One region of the Deinococcus koreensis genome, then DNA from elsewhere that is predicted to be linked to it. Evidence: riboswitches for the same ligand, from Rfam matches in the RefSeq annotation. Region 1 holds a riboswitch; the other holds the start of a gene.
The links. A riboswitch is a leader RNA that binds a small molecule or an ion and turns the genes downstream of it on or off. The one in region 1 is predicted to bind cyclic di-GMP.

Region 1 (10,774 bases):
ACAAGGTCATGCGCAGTGTTGGTGAAGCTGACGTAGGCGCCGCCGGGGCCTGTGGCCTCTGCGGACAGGTTGCCAGACAGGCTCAGGCTGGGCGGAGTGGTGTCCCGAACGATGACCTTGAAGCTGCCGGAGGCCTTGTTGCCTGCGTCGTCGGTAGCTGAGCAGTTGACCGTCGTGTCGCCCAGGACGAACGTACCGCCACTGGCTGGGGTACAGCTCACCGCGACCGGGCCGTCCACCAGATCGGTGGCGCTAGTGATGAATGTGACGACGGCGCCGCTGGGCCCGGTTGCCTCTTCAGTCAGGTTCGTCGGAACGGTTAGATGGGGCGCGGTCGTGTCGCGTACTTCGACAGTGAAGCTGCCCGTGGCCTTGTTGCCCGCGTCGTCGGTGGCCGAGCAATCGACCCTCTCCGTGCCCAGGGCGAAGGTGCTGCCGCTGATCGGGGTACAGACCACAGTCACGGTGAGATCAACGAGGTCAGTTGCGGTGTTGCTGAAGGTCACGACAGCGCCCGCAGGCCCAGTCGCTTCCTTGATTAGGTTGTCGGAGAGGGTCAGATCTGGTTTGGTGGAGTCCTGCACGGTCACATCGAAGCTGCCGCTGGCGGTGTTACCCGCATCATCCGTGGCCGAGCATGTGACGGGGGTGGTGCCCAGCGCGAAGGTGGCGCCACTGGTCTTGTTACAGCTGACGCTGACATTTCCAGACACGAGGTCGCTGGCCGAGGTGTTGAAGGTCACGGCGGCGCCCATGGGCCCGGTGGCTTCCCTGATCAGGTCATCCGAGAGGGTTAGGACAGGTTTGGTGGTATCGACCACGGCGATCGTGAAACTGCCGGTGGCTTTGTTGCCACCGCCGTCGGTGGCCGAGCATTCCACGGTGGTCGTGCTGCCCACAGCCAGGGTCGTGCCGCTGACCGGCTCACAGCTGACCGCAACATTGCCGGAGACGAGATCGCTGGCGGTGGCGGAGAAGGTCGCCATGGCGCCGGCCGGGCTGGTGGCTTCCAGCGTCAGGTTACTGGGCAGGTGCAAGGTGGGCGGCGTCTTGTCCTGAACGGTAATTGTAAAGCTGCCGGTGGCTTCGTTCCCCCCGCCGTCCGTCGCCGTGCAGGTCACGGTGTTCGTGCCCAAAGCAAAGGTGCTGCCGCTGGCCGGAGTGCAGCTGACGTTAGGCGTGCTCACGGCGTCGGTCGCGGTGGGGTTGGTGAAGGTGACAACGGCGCCAGCAGCACTGGTGGCTTCGGCGGTGATGTTCGCGTGCGCGGCCAGCACCGGGGCCGTGGAGTCGGCCACCGTCACACTGAAGGTGCTGGAGCTGTGGTTGCCCGCGTCGTCGGTGGCGGTGCAGCTCACCGTGTGGGCACCCAGCGCGAAGGTGCTTCCGCTGGCGGGCGTACAGCTGACCGTCGGGGTGGCGTCCACAGCGTCGCTCGCCGCGGGACTGGTGTAGGTCACGGTGGCGCCGGCCGAGCTGGTCGCTTCGGCCGTCACGGCGCCATGCGGGGCCAGTGCCGGGGCGGTGGTGTCGCGCACGATGACATTGAAGATGCTGGAGCTGCTGTTGCCCGCGTCATCGGTAGCGGTGCAGCTGACGGCCGTGCTGCCCAGTGCGAAGGTGCCGCCGCTGACAGGGGCGCAGCTGACCGTCGGGGTGGTGTCCACGATGTCAGTCGCAGTGGGGTTGGTGAACGTTACCAGGGCGCCGGATGCGCTCGTGGCTTCAGCCGTGACGTCCAGGTGTGTGGCTAGAACGGGCTTGGCGGTGTCCGTGACCGTCACGGTGAAGGTGCCGGTGCCGGTATTACCAGCGCCGTCAGTGGCCGAGCAGGTGACAGTCGTCACACCGACAGGAAAGGTGGCACCGCTAGCCTTGTCACAAGTAGGGGTCAGAGCGCCGCTGGCCAGATCAGTAGCGGTGGCTGGGGCAAAGGTTACGTCCGCGCCCTGTGGCTTGGTCGCCTCAATGCTGATGTTCGCGGGCACTGTCACCAGAGGTCTCGTGGTGTCGGTAACAGTCACGGGAAAGCTCAGGGTGGTGGTCTTAGGCCCGGCCGAATCGGCGCTGCCGTTCAGACGTTTGCCTGAATCCGTGACTGAGCAGGAAACCGTCGTGGTGCCCACCGCAAAGCCGCTGCCGGTGGCAGGCGTGCAGCTGATGGTCAGGGGGAGGTTCAAAGCAGCGTCTTCAGTGTCGAAGGCGGTAGGGGCCGGCGCGAAAGTAACCGGCGTAGAAGCAGCCGTCGCTTCAAGCATCATTCCCATTGGCACGGTCAGTTCCGGCGCAGTGTTGTTAGCGACTGGAGGGGCGCAAGCGGTGATGCTGGTGCCGATAACGGCGTAAGCGTTGGTCGCAATCGTCAGTTTCGAGCCCGTAGCATTGGTGTTTGAGATGTCGGCGGGAGCTACCGAAACGTCAGCCGACGCGTTTGCGGTGACGTGGCTGCCAATCGTGAGGGTGAGGGTAACATCAATGTTCTGGGCCGCGTCACTGGCGGTAGGGCGGGGGGCAACCGTGAAGACCTGGTAAGTGCTGGCATTTGTCAGATTGACCGGAGGCGAGGCGATCCAGATTCCGCCGGAATAGATGTACCCCTTAGGGAACTTGATGGTAGCGGTGCCGTCCTGCTTGCCAGTGATCCTGTAACGCACAGTGCGGTCGATAGTCGTATTCGCGCAGCCGCTGAGCGTGACCGTAGCTGTCTGGGTACCACCAACCGTGGCGTCTCCTGTGCCAGCAGAAAGGGGTTTGATATTCGGGCGCCCTGCTGCTGTAGGCGCGGATGCCGGTGTGGTAGCGGTGGGCGTTCCACTCTGCGAACACCCCGCCAGAGCGAGCATGGTGAGAACGGGGAGTAGGAGCTTGCCTCTCTTCATGAAGCCTCCTTCCTGGGCGGGTCTCACCATTCGCTCGCTCTGTCTAAGGTGACCGACTAAAAGACAGAGGTCATAACGGCCCATGAGAGCGCCGTTTTCGGGCGCCCTGTAAATTGCGGGCGAACTCAGAAGCGGTTCGTGGATTAATCGTACGACATTCAGTGCTCATCTTTCACAAGTTCTCATCCCTCTCCAATCTTTACCCGATGGGGGAGGAGGGGGTGCCATACCGGCCACCCAGTCGTGAAGAACAGGCTGCGGGAGTTATGAGAGCCAGATAGAGAAAGTCCTGGTCGATCCGTGCCTCAGCAATTCGGATCGACCAGTTGTGGGAATACTCATGTTCTTCAGGGACTACCAGTGCCGGGTGTCGCTGTCGGGTTCCTCCAGCAGGAGCCAGAGGCTGCGGCCGGCTTCGGCGGCGGTGGCCTGGGCGTCCAGCATCACCCTCTCCAGATCGGCCGAGAGGTGAGGGTGCTTTTTTCGGAACGAGGCGTAACTGCAGAGCAGCACGGCCGACTTGGCGGGCCGGGACTCGGGGTCGGTCAGGACGTCGTACAGGGCGTCCCAGTTGCGCCCGAAGGTCTGCGACAGGCCCAGGCCACGCAGAAAGGCCAGCATCAGCGACTCCTTGTCGTGGACGTCTCTGAAATTGATCTCGCGCACGGCGACCTGATGGCCGGCGGCGAGCATCCGGGGATCGTGTGGGGCGGGTTGCAGGCCGTTGGGGGCCTCATCGAACACCTGGATCACGGGCGGAGTCTCCTGAAGGTGGCGTAGTGGTCGCTGGTGTAGTAGCACTCGGCGGTGCTGGTGGCCCTCTGGCCCCCACACACGATGCGCCGGGCGCCGCGGTCGCCCTCGCCGGGCGTGGGGACGGTGTACTCGCGGTAGTAGCCGCGCTGCTGCCGGGGCAGGACGCGCTCGCGGTTGCCGAAGGTCACGCCGTCCTTGGCGTAGCGGAAGGGCCCGCCCCGCGCGATGGCCTGCAGGGTGGCCCGTCCCTCGCGCGGCAGGTCTGAGGCCGACATCCAGCGCAGGCCGCTGTCCGGATCGCGGCTGCTGGGGCTCTGGCTGGACGCGCCCGCCGTCGAAGCGCGCTGGCTCTGGACAGCCACCGGCTGGCTGGACTGCGGCTGACTGGACTGCGGCTTCGCGGGAACGTCGCAGGCCGCGAGCAGGCCGGTGGCCAGCGCCAGTGCCGGCAGGAAGGCGAGACGGAGGGTCACGGCCATGAGTGTAGGCCCTGCGGCATGAGTCAGGCCACGGCCCGGGCACCCAGCCAGTCCAGCAGGTCGTCGAGCAGCGGCCCCAGACCCTTGTACTCCACCTGATCGGGGGTCATGGTTCGCAGCGCGGCGGCGAGCGCGCGTGCCTGATCGGGGGTCTGCGCGGCCTCTCGCAGCGGATACGTGTAGGGCCGGATGGTGAAGAGAGCGCCGCTCGCCTCGGGGAAGCCGGTCAGCGTCTGGCGCTCCACGCGCAGGAAGGCGCCGTCGGGGGAAAAGCGTGTCGTCTCAGCCCGGTCAGCGTCGGGCGGCGCGGCGGGGTGGTGATCCAGACGGTCGCCCATCGACACGCCCCACGCGAAGCGCACGAAGGGCCCACGGGTGATCACGGCGTCCACCAGCCGCGCGGCGCTGGCGTTCATGGGGCCGCTGCCCGCCACCGGCGCGTGCACCCGGACGAAATCGCGCCCCAGTTTGTCGCGCGGATCCCAGTGCTGCGGGCTCAGGACGTGGGTGGCGGCCAGCCAGTCGCCGCCCGGCCCCCGGGCGATCAGGGCCAGATCCTCCGGGGCGCACAGGCCCAGCAGATCCAGGGCGTTCACGGGCGCCAGATCGGCTACCCGTTCACCCAGCGGCGCGTCCGAGCGGCGCAGCTGCTCCACGCTGCCGCGCCGGAGATCCAGGTCGGCCGACCAGCCCAGCAGCGCATTCGAGAAGGTGCGGCCGTCCCAGCTCATGGCGCCGCCGCTCTCGTCGGCCAGCGTCCGGGCGATGAACGACAGGGCGGCGTGCCGCAGCGCCGGGCTCAGGTTCGCCTCGCCGGCGTACTCGTGCAGGGCGCGGTGGTGGGCGGCGGCCTTGCTGGCCACGAAGCGCGCATAGGTATCGTCCAGCGCGAAGGTGTGGGTTTCGGGCCGGCCGTCCTCGCGCCAGGGGATCGGCTGGCTGCCCAGCCGGAACAGCCCCGCCGACACGGCGTACACGCCCCCCAGGAATGGGCGGTAGACGGTCGGCGGGGCCATGGACGGATTGTGCCAGACGCCGGCGGCCTCACAGCGGTAACCAGACTGATTGACGGTCAAGGCCGTCAATCAGTCTGGGGAGAACGGAGTGAGTCACCGCCACAGACAGCGGCCTACGTGGAGCCCAAGGGGGTGTTGTTCACCCGTAGGCGGAACGGAGTACCGCTGTCAGGCCAGGATGGAGTTGTTCAGCACGCCCGCCGCGATCAGCGCCAGGATGACCACGCCCAGCACCACCCGGTAGACCGCGAAGCCCTTGAAGTTGTTGGTGGATACGAAGCGCAGCAGCCAGCCGATGGCCGCGTAGGCCACCACGAAGCTCACGCCCGCGCCCAGCAGCACGTTCAGCAGGCCGATCTGGCCCAGGATCTCACGGCTCTTGATGAAGTCCAGCAGCGCCGCGCCGCCCAGGGTGGGCACGCCCAGGTAGAAGCTGAACTTGGTGGCGGTCGGGCGGTCGAGGCCCAGCACCATGCCGCCCAGGATCGAGCTGGCCGAGCGCGAGAAGCCGGGCCAGAGCAGCGCCAGGCACTGCAGCGCGCCGATCATCAGCGCCTTGCGGGTGCTGATCTGCTCGATTTCGTGCACCTCGGGCACCGTCTTGCGGCTCTCGATCACCCACATCAGCACCCCGCCCACGATCAGCGCCCAGGCCACGACGCTGGGGCGGAACAGCAGTTCCTTGATGGTCGAGCCGAACAGCAGGCCCAGGATCACGGCCGGAATACAGGCCACGACCACACTCGTCCAGAGGTGGCGCTGCACCCGGTCTGTGGGGATGTGGCGGATCAGCAGGAATTCCTTCCAGTAGTACGCCAGCACAGCCAGGATGGCGCCGCCCTGGATGACGACCTCGAAGGTGTCCTTCACGTCCTTGGGCCAGGGCACACCCAGCAGGTTTCCGGTCAGGATCAGGTGTCCCGTCGAGCTGATCGGCAGGAATTCCGTGATTCCCTCGACGATGCCATAGATGATTGCGTAGACCCAGTCCATACCGGCGTGAGCCTAACACCTCCGGGTCAGGCGGGGGCGTCCGCCGAAAGGTGCAGCAGGGGTGTGGATACTATCGCAATGAGCTTCGCCCCCTGGCTGGCCCGCTGGAACCTCCTCCCCGACGGCGGGGCCATCCACACCGCGAGCAGCGACCTCCTGCCCGTGGTCTGGGAGGGCCAGGCCGCCATGCTCAAGCTGGCGCGCCTGGACGAAGAGGAGCGCGGCCACCGCCTGATGGTCTGGTGGGCCGGGCGCGGGGCCGCGCGGGTCTATGCCCACGAGGGCGCGGCCCTGCTCATGGAGCGGCTGAGCCCCGAGCCCTCACTCGCGGCGTGGGTGGACGAGGGCCAGGACGACGAGGCGAGCCGGGTGCTGTGCAGGGCCGTCGCCCGCCTGCATGAACCTCGCGGGGAACCCTGGCCCGACCTTGTTCCCCTGCGCCGCTGGTTCCGCGCCCTGGAGGCGGCAGCGCCAGCCGGGGGCACCCTGATGGACTGCTGGACGGTGGCGACCGGGCTGCTGGACGACCCACAGGACGTCCGGCCCCTGCACGGCGACATCCACCACGCCAATGTGCTGCACAGCCCTGGTCTGAGGGGTGATTGCGGCTGGCTGGCCATCGACCCCAAGGGGATTCTCGGGGAGCGCGGCTACGACTACGCGAACATCCTCAGCAACCCGACCCAGGCCTGGGCGCTGCGGCCCGGCCGGCTGGCCCGGCAGGTTCGGATCGTGTCGCAGGCTGCCGGACTGGAGCGCTCGCGCCTGCTGCGCTGGATCGTCGCCTACTCGGGTCTGTCGGCCGCGTGGCATCTGGAGGACGGGGACGAGGCGGCGGCGGCCCGGCAGATCGAGATCGCGCAGATGGCGGCGGGCGAGCTGGGAGGTTCCTGATGGGCGAGGTGAAGTCCGGCTGAGACGCTGGCTCGGGTTGGTTTCCAGCGGAGTTGGCCGTGGTGGAGCTTCGGGGGTCGGTCAACGGGCCGATGGGCAGAACGAAGCTGCAACATGGGGCAGATCCGTCAGCCTCTTCCCAGGGGAGCGTACAGTCACAGGCTCTGCCCTTGATGGCTGACCGGAAGGCGACCCCTCCGGCGCTCCGCGCCACCTCCCCTGAGAAGGGAGGCAAGAGAAAGCACGGCTGGCAGGCCTCTCCTGGCTCCTCTGGACTGACAGCGCCCGCAGGAAGGGGGGGCTGACATCGGAGGTGACGGGCGGGCATAGCCCCTGAGCAGTGGGGTGCTGTGCAGCGTTACCCAAGAAACCACCGCACTCACTGTGTCGCCCTGTCCTCCACCGTTTGTCCACCCCAGGCCCGATCCTGTATACTCTCCGTTTGGGTGCCCCTGTGACCCGCTGTGCGTGCTGGAGCGTCGCGCACGGCCTGGCCTGAACAACGCACGCAGGTGCGGGGCTGGCACATGGACGGCAGACTTCTTCCCACTGCAACGCTCAGGAGCACAGATGTCTTATATCTCCATGAAGCAACTGCTGGAAGCCGGGGTTCACTTCGGTCACGAAACCAAGCGCTGGAACCCCAAGTTCAAGCGCTTCATCTTCGCCGAGCGCAACGGCATCTTCATCATCGACCTCCAGAAGACCCTCAAGCAGGTAGACCGGTCGTTCGACTTCATCAAGGAACTGGCCGAGCGCGGCGGCGTGATCCTGTTCGTCGGCACCAAGAAGCAGGCCCAGGAGATCGTGGAACTGGAGGCCCGCCGCACAGGGATGCCCTTCGTGACCAGCCGCTGGCTGGGCGGGATGCTCACCAACTTCAAGACCATCCGCACCCGGGTCGACCGGCTGAATGAACTCGAGGAGATGGAGGAGTCGGGCCGCATCAACGACCGTCCCAAGGCCGAGCGCATCGAGCTGGGCAACGAGCGCGAGCGGCTGCTGCGCTTCGTGGGCGGCATCCGCAAGATGAACCGCCTGCCCGACGCGATCTTCGTGGTCGACCCGACCAAGGAAGTCATCGCCGTGCAGGAAGCGAACAAGCTGGGCATCCCCGTGATCGCCCTGGCCGACACCGACTCCGATCCGGACGTCATCGACTACATCGTGCCCGGCAACGACGACGCGATCCGCTCCATCCAGCTGATCACGCACCGCATCGGCGACCTGCTGGTCGAGGCGCGCGGCGGCGGCGAGGACGTGGCGGCGGCGCGTGTGGACGGCGAGACCCCCGAGATGGAAGCCGCCGAACAGGGCGAAATGGGCGACACGGCCGAGCTGACCACCACGCAGGGCCGCAGCTAAACCCCCGAACTTCACGACAAAGGGGGCGGCGCTGCGCGGTGAGCGGGCCGCGCCCCCTTTTTTCGGATGGCCCCAGGCCAGGCAGATCACTAGGAGGCAACACCATGATGGAATCGATCAAGAAAGTGCGCGAACTGACCGGCGCGGGCATGATGGACGTCAAGAAGGCCCTGGCCGACGCCGGCAACGACGAGAGCAAGGCCGTGGCCCTGCTGCGTGAGCGCGGCATCGTGAAGGCGGCCAAGAAGGCCGACCGCGAGGCCCGCGAGGGCCTGGTGCGCTTCGTGGTGGACGGCAACCGCGCCGCCATCGTCGAGGTGAACAGCGAGACCGACTTCGTGGCCCGCAACTCCGACTTCCAGGCGCTGGTCGAGAAACTGGCCCAGGCGGCGCTGCAGGCCAAGACCAGCGACGTCGAGGAGTTCCGCAACTTCGCCATGGAAGGCGAGACCGTGGGCACCTTCGTGGCCGCCGCCGCCGGCAAGATCGGCGAGAACCTGGTGCTCAACCGCGTGGCCTACGTGGAAGGCGACACTGTGGCCGGCTACGTCCACTCGAACGGGAAGATCGGCGTGCTGGTCGACCTGGCAGGCGGCGACACCGCCAAGGCCAAGGACGTGGCCCTGCACGTGGCCGCCGAGCGCCCGCAGTTCCTGAGCCGCGACGAGGTGGACAGCGCCGACATCGAGAAAGAGCGCGAGATCCTGACCAACAAGGCGATCAACGAGGGCAAGCCCCAGCAGATCGTGGACAAGATCGTGGAAGGGCAGATCGGCAAGTTCTACCAGGAGAAGGTGCTGCCCGAGCAGGCCTTCGTGAAGGACAACTCGCTGACGGTCGCCAAGTACCTGGGTGACGCGAAAGTACAGAAGTTCATCCGCTTCGAGATCGGCGCGTAAAGGAAGGGGGGCGGCCTGGCCGCCCTTTTTTCAGGCCGCCCCGCTCCCCTGAGCCCAGCGGCTGGTCACGGGCGGCTGGCTTTTTCATGGCCCGCAGGACTTCCTTTCCCGACCGACTCCCAGCGAGGTGTTTCATGTTCAAACGCGTAGTGCTCAAACTCTCCGGTGAGTTCCTGGCGAACGAGAATGGCTTCGGGATCAGCCCGGAGACCTCCCGGCGGCTGGCCGGACTGATCAAGGACGCCCTGGAAGGCACGCAGGTCGAGTTGGCCATCGTGATCGGCGGCGGCAATTTCTGGCGCGGCGAGCGCAACGGCAAGGGCATGGACGCCGCGACGGCGGACTACATCGGGATGCTGGGTACCGTGATGAACGCTATGGCCCTGCAGGACGCCATGGAGTCGGTCGGGCGCCCCACGCGGGTCATGAGTTCGATCCACATGGCGGCCGTGGCCGAGCCGTACATCCGCCGCCGCGCCATGCGCCACCTGGAAAAAGGCCGCGTGGTCATCTTCGGCGGCGGCAACGGGGCGCCCTTCTTCACCACCGACACCACCAGCACCCTGCGCGCCATGGAAATCGGGGCGGACGTCGTGCTGATGGCCAAGAACAAGGTGGACGGCGTGTACGACTCGGATCCGCGCAAGAACCCAGACGCCACGCGCTTCGACGCCCTGACCCACCAGGACGTGGTCGATCAGCGCCTGGAGGTCATGGACGCCACCGCCCTGACCCTGTGCATGGACAAGAATCTGCCCATCGTGGTGTTCGACATCTTCCAGGACGGCAACCTGCGGCGCCTGTTCGCGGGCGAGCGGGTCGGCACCCTGATCCAGAGCTGAGGCCTGCCCCGCCCCCGCGCTACAATCCGTCAAGCTCTCATCCCCGTTCCTCAGAGAAGGAGGCCAGCGTATGGCTGACATGAAATCCATTCAGGCCGAAACCCGCGAGAAGATGGGCAAGGCCATCGAGTCGCTGGACAGCAACCTGGGCATCCTGCGAACCGGCCGGGCCAACCCCGGCATCCTGAAAAAGATCGTCATCGAGTACTACGGCACGACCACGCCGCTCGACCAGGTGGCGAGCGTGACCACCCCCGACGCGCGCACGCTGGTCATCACGCCGTGGGATCGGGCGGCGCTCAACCCCATCGAGAAGGCGATCCGCGACTCCGACCTGGGGCTCAACCCGAACAACAAGGGCGACACCATCTTCATCACGGTGCCCATGCTGACCGAGGAGCGCCGCAGGGAAATGGTGAAGAACGCCAAGGGCTACGCCGAGGACGCCCGGATCGCCGTGCGCAACCTCCGCAAGCACGCCCTGGACGAAGTGAAAAAGATTGAGGGCCTGGGCGACGACGAGATCAAGCGCGGCGAGGCCGAGGTGCAGAAGATCACCGACGAGTTCATCGTGAAGGTCGATGCGGTGCTGCACAAGAAGGAGCAGGAAATCCTCGGGTGAGGGCACCTTCGGCGTCTGGATCGTGGAAC
Region 2 (10,774 bases), on a different contig from region 1:
TTGATCATCTCGGCGCTCTGCAGCGAAGTCTTGACCACGGCCGGACGGGTGAACCACTCGGGGCGCGGCGCGACGGTCGGCGCCGTGAAAGACTGGTCTATCAGGGGGGCGTACAGCTGCGTCATCAGATCCAGGGCCTGCGGCTGTCCACCCAGGACGATCCGGTCGGGATAGAGGCTGTCGCCCAGCGCGGTGCCCTCGCGCAGGAACTCGGGATTGCTGACCACGAAATGCCGGCTGGGGTCGAAGGACGGCGTGTGATCCTCCAGCAGCCGCTGAACGTAGTCGCCCGTGCCGATGGGAACGGTGCTCTTGTTCACGATGATCTGCGAGTGGCTGTTGAGGTGACGCGCGATGCTGGCGGCCGCACTGACGACGTATTGCAGATCAGGGGTGCCGTCCAGGCCCGGCGGCGTTCCCACGCAGATGAAGATGACGTCGGCGTCGCGCACGGCGCTGTAGTCGGTCGTCCAGGTCAGGCGCTCGACCTGGCTCGCCAGCAGATCGTCCAGGCCCGGTTCATGGATAGGGACGTGGCCCTGGCGCAACATCGCAATTTTTTCCTCGTCGATATCGATTCCGGTCACCGTGTGCCCGATGTGGGCCAGCAGACCGGCCGTGCCGAGCCCGACGTAGCCTCTGCCGATGACGGCGACATTCGCTGGATGATTCAAGTGCATGTAGATCTCCGTTTCCTTGCGGGGGTGAGCAGGGAAGGCCCCTGATGACGACGCTGACGCTGCGGGGTCTGACGTCGAAGTCACCTGTACCGCCTCGTCTTCACCACGATCATCTCATGACATGGTCGGTCCGCTTTAACCTTCACTCCATGTAAAGGAGCGGTGACCCTGCCTGGAGATGATCGGTGGCTGTGCTAGCGGGAGATCTCGATGCCCGAGATCGACGGATAATCCACGCTGGCGGCGAAGGCCAGATTGAGCTTCCCGTTGGTCACCTGGACGCTCGGCACTGGGAGCACCAGGGCGGTGTTGGCGCCACCGGCCTGGGCCACGATGTCGAGATTGCTGATTTTCACCTGGCCGTTTACCAGGACATCGAAGACCCGCTTGCCGGCCGTCGTCCAGTTCAGCTCGGCAAAGTGCAGTTTGAGCTGGTAGGTGCCGTTTTCCAGTGGGATGTTGTAGGTCAGGGTGCGCGGGGTCACGCCGCCGACATTGCCACGGTAGGTGCGGTACAGCTGGTCGTTGTCGGTGCCCAGGATCTCCACGCTGGTCGCCGTGGCAGGCTCATTCACTGCAGTATTCGGCGTAAAGGACGCCACGTTGTTCCTGTCGCGGTCGGATGTCCACACGTTGCCGGCTGGATCGGTGTAGCTGGCCCCCGCCCCGACCCCGGTGTCGATCAGAAAGGGCGCCGGCTGGACATTGCTGATCAGGTAGACGTTGTCGTTGTAGTCGTAGTTGATCCCCGAGTAATCCATGATCAGCAGATAGGTGTTCGGCATCACCTGGCCAGCAGGATTCTTGGCCTTGTAGAACCTCAGATGATGACCGCAGGGATCGACGCAGCCGTTTCTCCGGTCGGCCGTCTGACTGTTGCGCGTGTCGTCGCTCCATTCGCTGTTGTCGATACGGAAGCCGAAAGTCGCCGCCGTAGGTGTGAAGTTGGCCTGTGCCAGAACCGAGCCGTCGTCCTTGCGGGGCAGAATCGACTGGGCGCTGGTCGGTGCGTGCTTCAGCACTTGCAGGGCAGCCGAATCCGCCTTGGAGTGCCAATACAGGGTGGCAGTGGAATTCTGCGTGTGGTAAGCGGCCAGTTGCCAGACATTCACGGGCTGCGACGTATTGGCACGCTGCCAGAAGGGCGAGAGCATCTCGTCCCCCTGAGCCATGACGCTGCCCTTCTGGTTGATGCTCTGGCCGCCCGTGGAGAACGCTGTGGTGAAGCCCAGCGTTTCGCGAACCAGCTGATCCAGGTTGGGTTCCTGATTGTTTTCGTAGACCGGCTGCCAGGCACCGGCCAGCTGGATGGTGGTCGAGGGAGTCTGTGGATCGTTGCTCTGCACCACCAACGTTCCTCGCTGGACGGGCAGGTTATCGCCGACGAACCGAACCTTCACATCGCTGCTGGCGCCGGGCGCAACCGTGAACGCCGGGGGGCCAGACAGGAGTGTGAAGGTGCCCGTAATCTGCAGGTTCACGTTCAGCGGGTCGACCCCCGTGTTGCTGATCCGCAGGGTCGAGACATTGTGTTCCGTGGTCGAGGGAGTAGCGGGCACACCGGTGCCGACCTTGCTGAAGGAGAGCCAGTTCTGGAACGGGCCACCGTCGAGGTTCGTGAGGACGATGTTCGGCTGAGCCACCACGACAGGGCTGACCGTGACCTGGGAAGAATCTGACTTGGTGGAGTCCAGGGTAGACGTCGCTGTGATGGTCGCCTGTCCTGCTGCGACACCTGTCACCGTGCCGTCCTCGGCCACGCTGGCAATCCCTGGATTACTAGACTTCCACGCCACTCCGCCAAACTCCCCGGTGCCGGTCACCTTGGCTGTGAAGAGCTGAGTTTTCCCCACATTGATCGCAGCTGTGGTGGGTGTTACCTCGATTTTGGAGACGGTTGCACCGACCACCACGCTGATCTTGCTGGAGTCCGTCTTACTCGGATCACTGACTGATTTTGCCGTGATGGTTGCCGCTCCTACTTTCAGAGCTTTGACTATTCCATCCGGTGTCACGGTAGCAGTCTGTGGGTCGTTGGTACTCCAGACTACACTCTGGTCGAAGCTTCCAGCCCCCTCGACTTTAGCTTCTAGTTTCTGTGTGCCATTTGGTAACAAAGTAACTGTTGGAGGCGTGACGGTAATCTTCGTTACAGCCGCCGGCACACTGCTCCGGTCACATGCCAGCAGACTCAGAGCCGTCACCGTCGCCATCGCACTATTTCTCAGTATTCTTCCAGTTGATTGCATGACATACTCCCTTGCTGAACATTGCTTATCGCACCGGTTCCGCGCGCCCTGAGGACGTCGGCGCTTTTCGTCTGTGCAGACCAGATATTCACTTTAGGGGAGCATCGGCCGCGCAGCGTAACAACTTCGTTGCACGGCGCCTGAAGGTCTGTCCACGTAGTGCTCATGTAACCGACCCAGCCTTCAGGCCCATCTCAGCGAGAGCTATGCGACGGGACACCAAGAGGTCGGCGGCCCTGTGCTGGGGCCGCCGACCTCTTATGGTGGTGTGCTTATGGAGCGCCTTCGTTCAGTGCCGGCCTGGTGTGTGGGCGTGTTCCCCGATCAACGGGCTCCAATTTCCAGGCCGTTCGTCGCCACGCTGGTTTCCCAGGCTGCTACGGCGTTGGTCAGCAGGGCGGGATCAACAGCCGCATTGGCCTTCTGGACATTCGTGTTCGAGAGGCCGACGCCGCCCGTCGAGCTGATCGAGTAGTCCCAGCGGGAGTTGGCATTCGTGGGCTTGGGGCGTCCCCAGCCGACAAGGTTGCCTGAAGCCACGACGCTGGAGATGATATGGGCCGGGTCGTTCGAGTAGTCCCTCAGGTAGATACCGGCGTCGGGGTCGGCGTCCAGAATGGTGCCGTCTGCGAGTTTGCCCGTTCCCAGCACCAGATTGTTCTTGATGTTGATGTAGTTGCCACTGGCCGCGGCGATACCGTAGTTGCTGGTTTCCAGTACGGTGTTGTTCGAAGCTTCCTGGTAAGCGCCTCCACCGTCACCCAACATGATGCCGCCACCGGAGTAACTGCTGTTGGGGATTCCTGCGTACGCCCCAGCAATCAGGTTGTTGGAAACCCGGATCGGGCTGGCAGGAGTGCCGGTCGAGCCGTAGATATTGATCACATCTTCCACGTGACTCTTACGCGCCACGTTCTCGACCCGGTTCCAGGCGATTTCGACGCGGGGGATGTTGCTCATGCCGTTGAGCTGAGTGAACTGCACGCGGTAGAAGGTGGACTGGAAGCCGTCGTTCCCGTCGCTAAAACGCCCTTCGATGTTTCTGCCCAGGTTTTGGCGTACGGTGATCGTCGTCGGAAGGGTAGCGTCACCGACCCACTTGTTCAGGTAGATCCCGCTGGTGCCCTCGAAGGTATTGCGCTCAATCACCATGGACTCGAAACCCTCTGCATGAACGAAGCGTCCGGGGATCCGGGTCGTATCGTTCGGGTTCAGCCCGATGCCCTTACAGCCACGCACGGTCAGATTGGCGCGGCTCCACGGAGCCAGGATCAGGGTTCCCTTACTCCGCAGCAGGCAGTTTTCGATGATGACCGGCTCGGAGGTCATGATCTTGACCGCTGCGACTGCTGGATCGAGGCTCTCCCAGGCGCCGGTGTACGTCCCACCCTTGGTGATCGTCAGAGGAGCAGCGTACGGTGAGGTGCTGACCACAGGAGCAGGGGCAGGGGCAGGGGCAGGGGCAGGGGCAGGGGCAGGGGCAGGGGCAGGGGCAGGGGCAGGGGCAGGGGCAGGGGCAGGGGCAGGGGCAGGGGCAGGGGCAGGGGCAGGAGGAGTAACAAGCAGTTCGCACACCTTGGCGACGCCGACCAGGGGATCAGCACCGAAAAAACCGTTCGTGCACTCGCCAGCGTTCGTGACAGACTTGGCGATCCAGCTGGCGCCACCGCCGTAGCGCACGGTCTGCGTTCCCGACACAGTAAAGGACTTGGACTCGTTCGCCAGGAAAGTGTACGTCCCTGTGGGAGCCGGCACGACCCCTGAGGTCACGGGCGGGGCGGTCGTTTCACACCCCAGCAGGTAGGGGTTCGCCCAGTCGGCGTGGTCGTACCCATTGTTGTCTCCGGCGTCGGTGACGGCCAGACGCAGGTCTTTGCGACCCGCAATATCGATCTTGATCGTTTTGGTGGCCGTGGCTCCGGTCATGATGCCGCTGTCGTACAGCTTGACTCCGTCTCCGAAAACCTGGAACACCACGCTGCCGCGTGAACCGACTTCGTCGTCCAGCCCAATATCGGAAGTCAGGTAACGGCATTTACCGCCCACAGCAAACGTCATCTGCGAGCCGGCATGAACCCCGTAGCCGCGGCTGTAGGTCTTGGTATTCAGGGTGATCACGCGGCCGTCACTGGTGCCCGCCTCGCCGTTGCTCTTGTTGATCTCCACGGGGCCGTACCCATTGACTGCAGACGACCAGATTTTGCCGGTCAGCGCGTTATCGCCGGTGGCGATCGCCAGGGCCAGCTCCTTCAGTGGAAAGTCGGTCGTGATGTCCGCCGCCGTGGGCATGCCCAGGCCAGGCGTACCGCCAGCATCCGCATTTCCGCCGGGGGTTGGGGGAGTCGACGTTGAACAGGCGGCCAGGGCGAGAGCCAGGGTGCAGGCGAACAGGGTGCGGGCGGGGGCTGAGCGGTGGTGCCGGTTGGTCAGATTCATAGTGTCCCTACTTTCGGCAACCCGGCTGACTCCAGAGGAGTTCCGTGGCTTTGCGTCGCCTCCTCGCGGAGGTTTTGCCTGTGTCGGTTTAGGTTTCGTCAGTCGCTAGCGGCGGGTCTTGCTGACGTCGTTCATCTTGCCGGAGGGCGCTGCACATTTCCGTTACATAAAGGTCAGGCACATTGACCCTTCATAAATCCCTGCCTGGCCCTCTGTCCCAGGGTTGGGGTGCGTCCCACACGGCGTCTGCCTTGCGTCACCCTTAAATGAACTTCCGGATCCGTCCTGCTCCGCGTCGTCAGAGTTCTGTAAGGGCGCAGGGGTGGCCCCACCAGTGGCCTGGTGTATGGGTCAGAGCCGCCGGCGACCTCGGGATCCAATGGGCGGCTGCACAGACTTATGGAGGGATCGGCCTGGGCTGGCGGAACAGCAAAGTGCGCCCTGCTCGCAGATTTTTTAACTCCATGTCGGAGGGACGGCTCAATGAAGCCGTCGGGGCCCTGGCGACGTTGTTCAACCGAGATCGCCAGTGCGCGCTACTGGCACTTCTCCTGGCTTCTCAGCCTCACTCACTGTGGGCCAGGGCTCGAAGCTCCTTTAGCACGTGCGGTGGCTGGGTGAGGATAAATGTCACCGCGAACGGCATACCCAGGCAGTCACATTATGGAAATATTAAGATCGCCCCAAGACCTGAATGGGATAGTGCAACAGGTTCCCGACTGGCGGGGGTGTGAGGGTCACCATGTTTTGCTCAATGTAAAACTTTACATTGATGCATCTAGTTGGAGAATGATTTTCTGCCAGTCGTCATATGATAGGAGAGTTGTGTCTACAGTAAAGAGTGTCGAAGTAGTGATGGCCACGTATAATGGTGAAAATTTTCTGCGAAAGCAGTTGGATAGTCTGTTGTCGCAGACTATCAGTGAGTTTAAGTTACTAATTAATGACGATCATTCTCAAGATAGTACACCTGAAATTCTCGAAGAATATCGCACGAAGTTTGATAGTATTGAGATATACAGTGTAAAATGTGGAAGTGCCAGAAACAATTTCGCTTTCCTTATGACGAAGTGCACGGGCGATTATGTATTTTTCGCCGATCAGGACGATATCTGGCTGCCTGATAAACTCAAAAGACTGCTCGATACTATGTATGAGGCTGAAAAGTCTTATGGCTCTGATTGCCCAATTCTTCTCCACTCGGATGCCTGCCTGATCAATGATTCTGACGGGTTGATTGATCCATCCATGTGGAAATATCAGTACATTGTCCCTGAGTCTGGCGAGCAGTTCGGGAGAATACTCACCCAGAATATTGTGACAGGCTGCACAATGCTTGCCAACAAAACCCTTATTAAAATGGCGAACCCAATGCCTGAAAAAGCCCTCATTCATGATTGGTGGCTGGCTATTGTGGCATGCGCTTTTGGCAAATTAATACCCATCCACGAACCGACTATAATGTATCGTCAGCATACATCTAACCAACTGGGAGCTGTCAAATTCAATAGGCGTCTTATTCTGCAAAAAGTAAGGCGCGAGAGAGAGCAGATGGCTCGTCGTAAATTAGATGCAGCCCGACAAGCACGGGCATTCAGTGAGGTTTACAAGGGGACGAATCAGTCCGAGAAGGCCTTAATTTTTTCTAAGATGCCTATGATGCAATACCCGCAACGGATATTAACCATCTTCAGACACGGATTTTACAAAATTGGCCTGGCTAGAAATTTAGGCTGGATCTTTCTACGGGAAACCTAAATTCTCCTAGAACTGGGAAAGTATGGCCGTATCCGACCCTGTTTTGATCTGCTGACATTGCTTCAGATCGGCGTTCACTGTTGTCCGAAGCTTCGGGCCGGCGCCTATCTCCCACTGCGCTGAAACACTGTGTTAACGGATATACCGACAGTTTTAGGTAGCATGTTTCTTAAATGCCGCGCGTGACCTTTGACCAACCTCGCGAAGGATCCAGAATTGGTGAGCCCACAACCATCAACAGCGACACTCTCCAGAGCATATATGATGAGAGAAACTCAGCCGGCCCTCAGCATTCCAGACGCCGTAAGGATATGAAGGCGTGCCTGGAGAGAAACACGCAGATTCCTCTCCTGGCGGCCCCGGCCGCCTCAGAAAATGAGATCGAGGACTGGTCAGTGCCTGGAAACGAGTCACCTATGGGCGCCAGCGTGGACGGTGCCGGTGCGAGTCACGGCGGCGCCGGCCAGCGAACAGCACGGGACGCGGCGGGGGCCGGCATCGCGCTGGTCGTGGTTTACTGAGCGGAGGTGAATCCAGGCTTCATCGTTGCGCCCAGACGTTAGACATTGCAGCAACCCTTCGCGTGGTCGTCAAGGAGTCGTCATCTGGAACGAGATTTGTGACGACTGCTCTCCAGTGTGTTCGGATGCCGCGTTCCTACCACCTGCGCTCGGTTCCGTGCCGATCGCAATTGGCGTCTGCAGAGGCTGCGGGGCGAGCACTAGCCGGCCGAGTTCGCTGAGCGACGTGTCAGGCGGGACAGACTCGCTTTAGCCATCCGCTGAAGCTCATTGGGGGGGCCCAGGATCACAACACCGCCGAGCATCAGACCACCAAGAATCACCTCGGTGATGAAGAGTGCAGGCAATGGGAGGATGGCCCGCAATGGGATCACTATAGCTGCAGTCAGAAGGGCCGCTCCTAACCCGCAGGCTCCACCCAGGAGGTAAGAGAAGGCTATGTCGCGCCCGCCTCCCTGAATGATGCGGCGTGCCAGAATAGCGAAGGCCGCGCTTCTGAACACTGACCAGATGACGAGTACGACTGCGAACGCCTCAACTCCCATACCCAGTTGATGGGTCGACCAGAACGCAATCAGAAGCGTAATAAAATAGGTTGACTGTATCACTATTTTGCTCTTCAGATGTGCCGTGGCCTCAGCCAGAACACCCGAGAGATTGGTGAGAACCGAGAAGGGGATAAAGAAGGCGAAGATCTGCATCAGCACGATGGAGTCGAGGAATGTTGGCCCAAGCATGACACGGACGATTTCCGGAGCATCGACTACGATACATCCGGCCGCCGTGAAGATGATCAGCGACAATGCCCGGAGTCCTGAGAGATACGCGCGTTTAAGCCGTTCTGGCTCGCCCTGAACCGCACTAAATGACGGCGCGAGGACACGTGAGAGGCTCATGGCAAACCCCATTGCAGGTTGGGCAATGGTACTGAATGTTCTGGAATAAAGCCCCAGCGCTGCGGGATTGTAGAGCTTGGCAATCAAAAAGGTGTCCAGGCTGCCACTGATGAACTCGAGGAAGGTAACGACGGTCGCACGCGTGCCAAACAGGTAAAGATCCTTATAGGCAGACCATCTGAATACGGGTCGCAATGTGTGCCGTGTGGCAGCGTACAGGATTATAAGTTGTATAAGACCCTGCGATAACGCACTGATGACCAGACTGTAGGTCCCATACCCAAGATAGGCCGACCCGAGTCCCAGAATTCCATGGCCGAGAATATACATGCTCAACTCTGAGATCACCAATGGTCGGAACTTCAGGGCACGCCGCAGCAGACTATGAGACACGACGATGCCACTATTGATGACAAACACCCATGAATATGCCCGAAAAATAGGGACGAGATCTGGGTTGTTGAAATAGGTGCCCGCGTAGGGGGCGCTGATCCACGCCAGTGCGGTAGCCAGTACACCCAATAAGATGGACGAAGTGAAACCGGCTCGAACGTCATCGTCCGTCAATTTTGCTTTCTGTACGATGGCCTGACCAACCCCAAGATTGGCGATGAACTGTCCAAAACTTTGAAGCAGTGTTGCTGTATACCAGACGCCGAACTGTTCTTTGGTCAGAAGGCGCGAGAGGATAGCAGCGAAGAGCAATTGCAATGCTAATCCGCTGAACATGGAGAAATAGCTCCACTTAATAGCGGTTACGGTTCGGGATTTGAGATCACTCACGAATATCCTGGGTTTCCACAGCTGAACGACGTGCGTGGTCATGGGTGCGAGATCGTCGACGATCTATCAGGTGCTCATACAGCTTCAGATATGAGTCGGCCTGATGACCATACGTATACGTGTTCATGACGTGTTCCCTCACAGCTGTCGCCATCGCCTCTGGATGGGAATGATCGAGCACATACTCCAGCCCAGCTGCCAGATCCGCGATATCGAGCGGTGCTGCATGATAGCCGTGCTGCAGATGTTGGACGATCTCAGCTGTTCCTGTGTCCCGTAGGCAGACCACTGGGGTGCCGCAGGCCAGTGACTCCATGGCCACCTTGCCGAACGCCTCCTCGATGGAAGGCATCACCGTCACGGTCGCTGCCGAATAGAGTCGGCTCATCGTCAGGTCATCACTGATGAGGCCCAGAAACCTGGCCTTGATGGGCAGCGAAGGGAGTTCAGAATATAAGGCCCCGGCCACCAGGAGTTCGATGTGCTCGGCGTCAGGCCGGGCCGCCAGGAGGCCGAGCGCTGCTTTTAACTGAGCGAAGCCTTTCCGCTTGTCCTCCAGCGGATTCATGGCGCTGAACAGGATGTATCTCCGGTCTTGGGGTAAGCCCAGCGTGGCCTGTACCTGGGCGCGCTGCTGCGGCTGAAACGTGTCCGTGTCCAGAGCGTTGGGGATGACCAGGGTTTCGTAGCCACCCAGCAGGGAGCTCCTCTTCGCCTCACGGGCCAGCCATCCGCTGAGGGCCACCAGGGTCAGTTCCGTGTCGCGCCAGGCCCGCCGTTTCCGTGTCCAGAGCCAGCGCGAAGGATCGTGCTCTCGGGTCGAGCGGAGCTGCGGGCAATGGCCACACTCCACGGTGAAACCCTCACATCCCCGGGCGTAGTGGCAGCCGCCTGTCATGGGCCAGAGGTCGCGCAGTGTCCAGACGACCGGGGCGCGAATCTGCCGAATATTCTCCGGAGTCATGAAGCCCCCATTGATCCAGTGCAGGTTGACGATATCGGGGTTCAGTTGATTGACCTCGCGGTGTACGGTGCGGGGAAGGGCGGCCAACGAGAAATCGGTTGGGGCCGCAGGATACGGTCTCAGCAGCGCGCGGTCTGTTCGTCTGGCGACGCCATCAAGACGACTCGAACGGTGAACCCTCACGCTGTCGTCCTGTGTCGATTTATGTTGAACCAGCATCTGAGAATTGGCGCGTGTCGCCAGAGCCCGGTGAAGCCAGTAGGCCCCACGCGCCGCCCCGCCAGCACTGTCGGACGTGTTGAGGTGAAGGATGTGCATCACCGGAGGTTTCGGCAACACAGGGCCGCCCCCGGACGAACAGCGACGCGGCGCTCAGTCATGCCTGAATTCTAGAATGGGCGCCGTAACCGGAATGCAAACCCCCTGCCGACGAAGAAGCTCCTGACTTTCGGCAGTGGCCTGCTTCTCCAGATGCGGTGACCTATGA

Region 2: it holds a riboswitch for cyclic di-GMP, as region 1 does, so the genes downstream of both, CVO96_RS21315 (NPCBM/NEW2 domain-containing protein) here and CVO96_RS00800 (HYR domain-containing protein) in region 1, are expected to answer to the same signal.

What each region holds. Positions count from the first base shown of each region.
Region 1 is NZ_PPPD01000001.1:159,383-170,156, reverse strand. It holds gene CVO96_RS00800 (HYR domain-containing protein) at 1-2,879, opposite strand, end outside; cyclic di-GMP riboswitch class II at 2,886-2,969, opposite strand; gene CVO96_RS00795 (barstar family protein) at 3,234-3,632, opposite strand; gene CVO96_RS00790 (guanyl-specific ribonuclease) at 3,629-4,114, opposite strand; gene CVO96_RS00785 (heme-dependent oxidative N-demethylase subunit alpha family protein) at 4,138-5,130, opposite strand; gene CVO96_RS00780 (undecaprenyl-diphosphate phosphatase) at 5,299-6,123, opposite strand; gene CVO96_RS00775 (aminoglycoside phosphotransferase family protein) at 6,202-7,017, shown strand; gene rpsB (30S ribosomal protein S2) at 7,588-8,382, shown strand; gene tsf (translation elongation factor Ts) at 8,487-9,281, shown strand; gene pyrH (UMP kinase) at 9,416-10,123, shown strand; gene frr (ribosome recycling factor) at 10,194-10,745, shown strand.
Region 2 is NZ_PPPD01000002.1:260,300-271,073, forward strand. It holds gene CVO96_RS17650 (UDP-glucose dehydrogenase family protein) at 1-680, opposite strand, end outside; gene CVO96_RS17655 (malectin domain-containing carbohydrate-binding protein) at 875-2,929, opposite strand; gene CVO96_RS21315 (NPCBM/NEW2 domain-containing protein) at 3,254-5,365, opposite strand; cyclic di-GMP riboswitch class I at 5,378-5,454, opposite strand; gene CVO96_RS17670 (glycosyltransferase family 2 protein) at 6,191-7,123, shown strand; gene CVO96_RS17675 (lipopolysaccharide biosynthesis protein) at 7,845-9,323, opposite strand; gene CVO96_RS17680 (glycosyltransferase) at 9,316-10,605, opposite strand.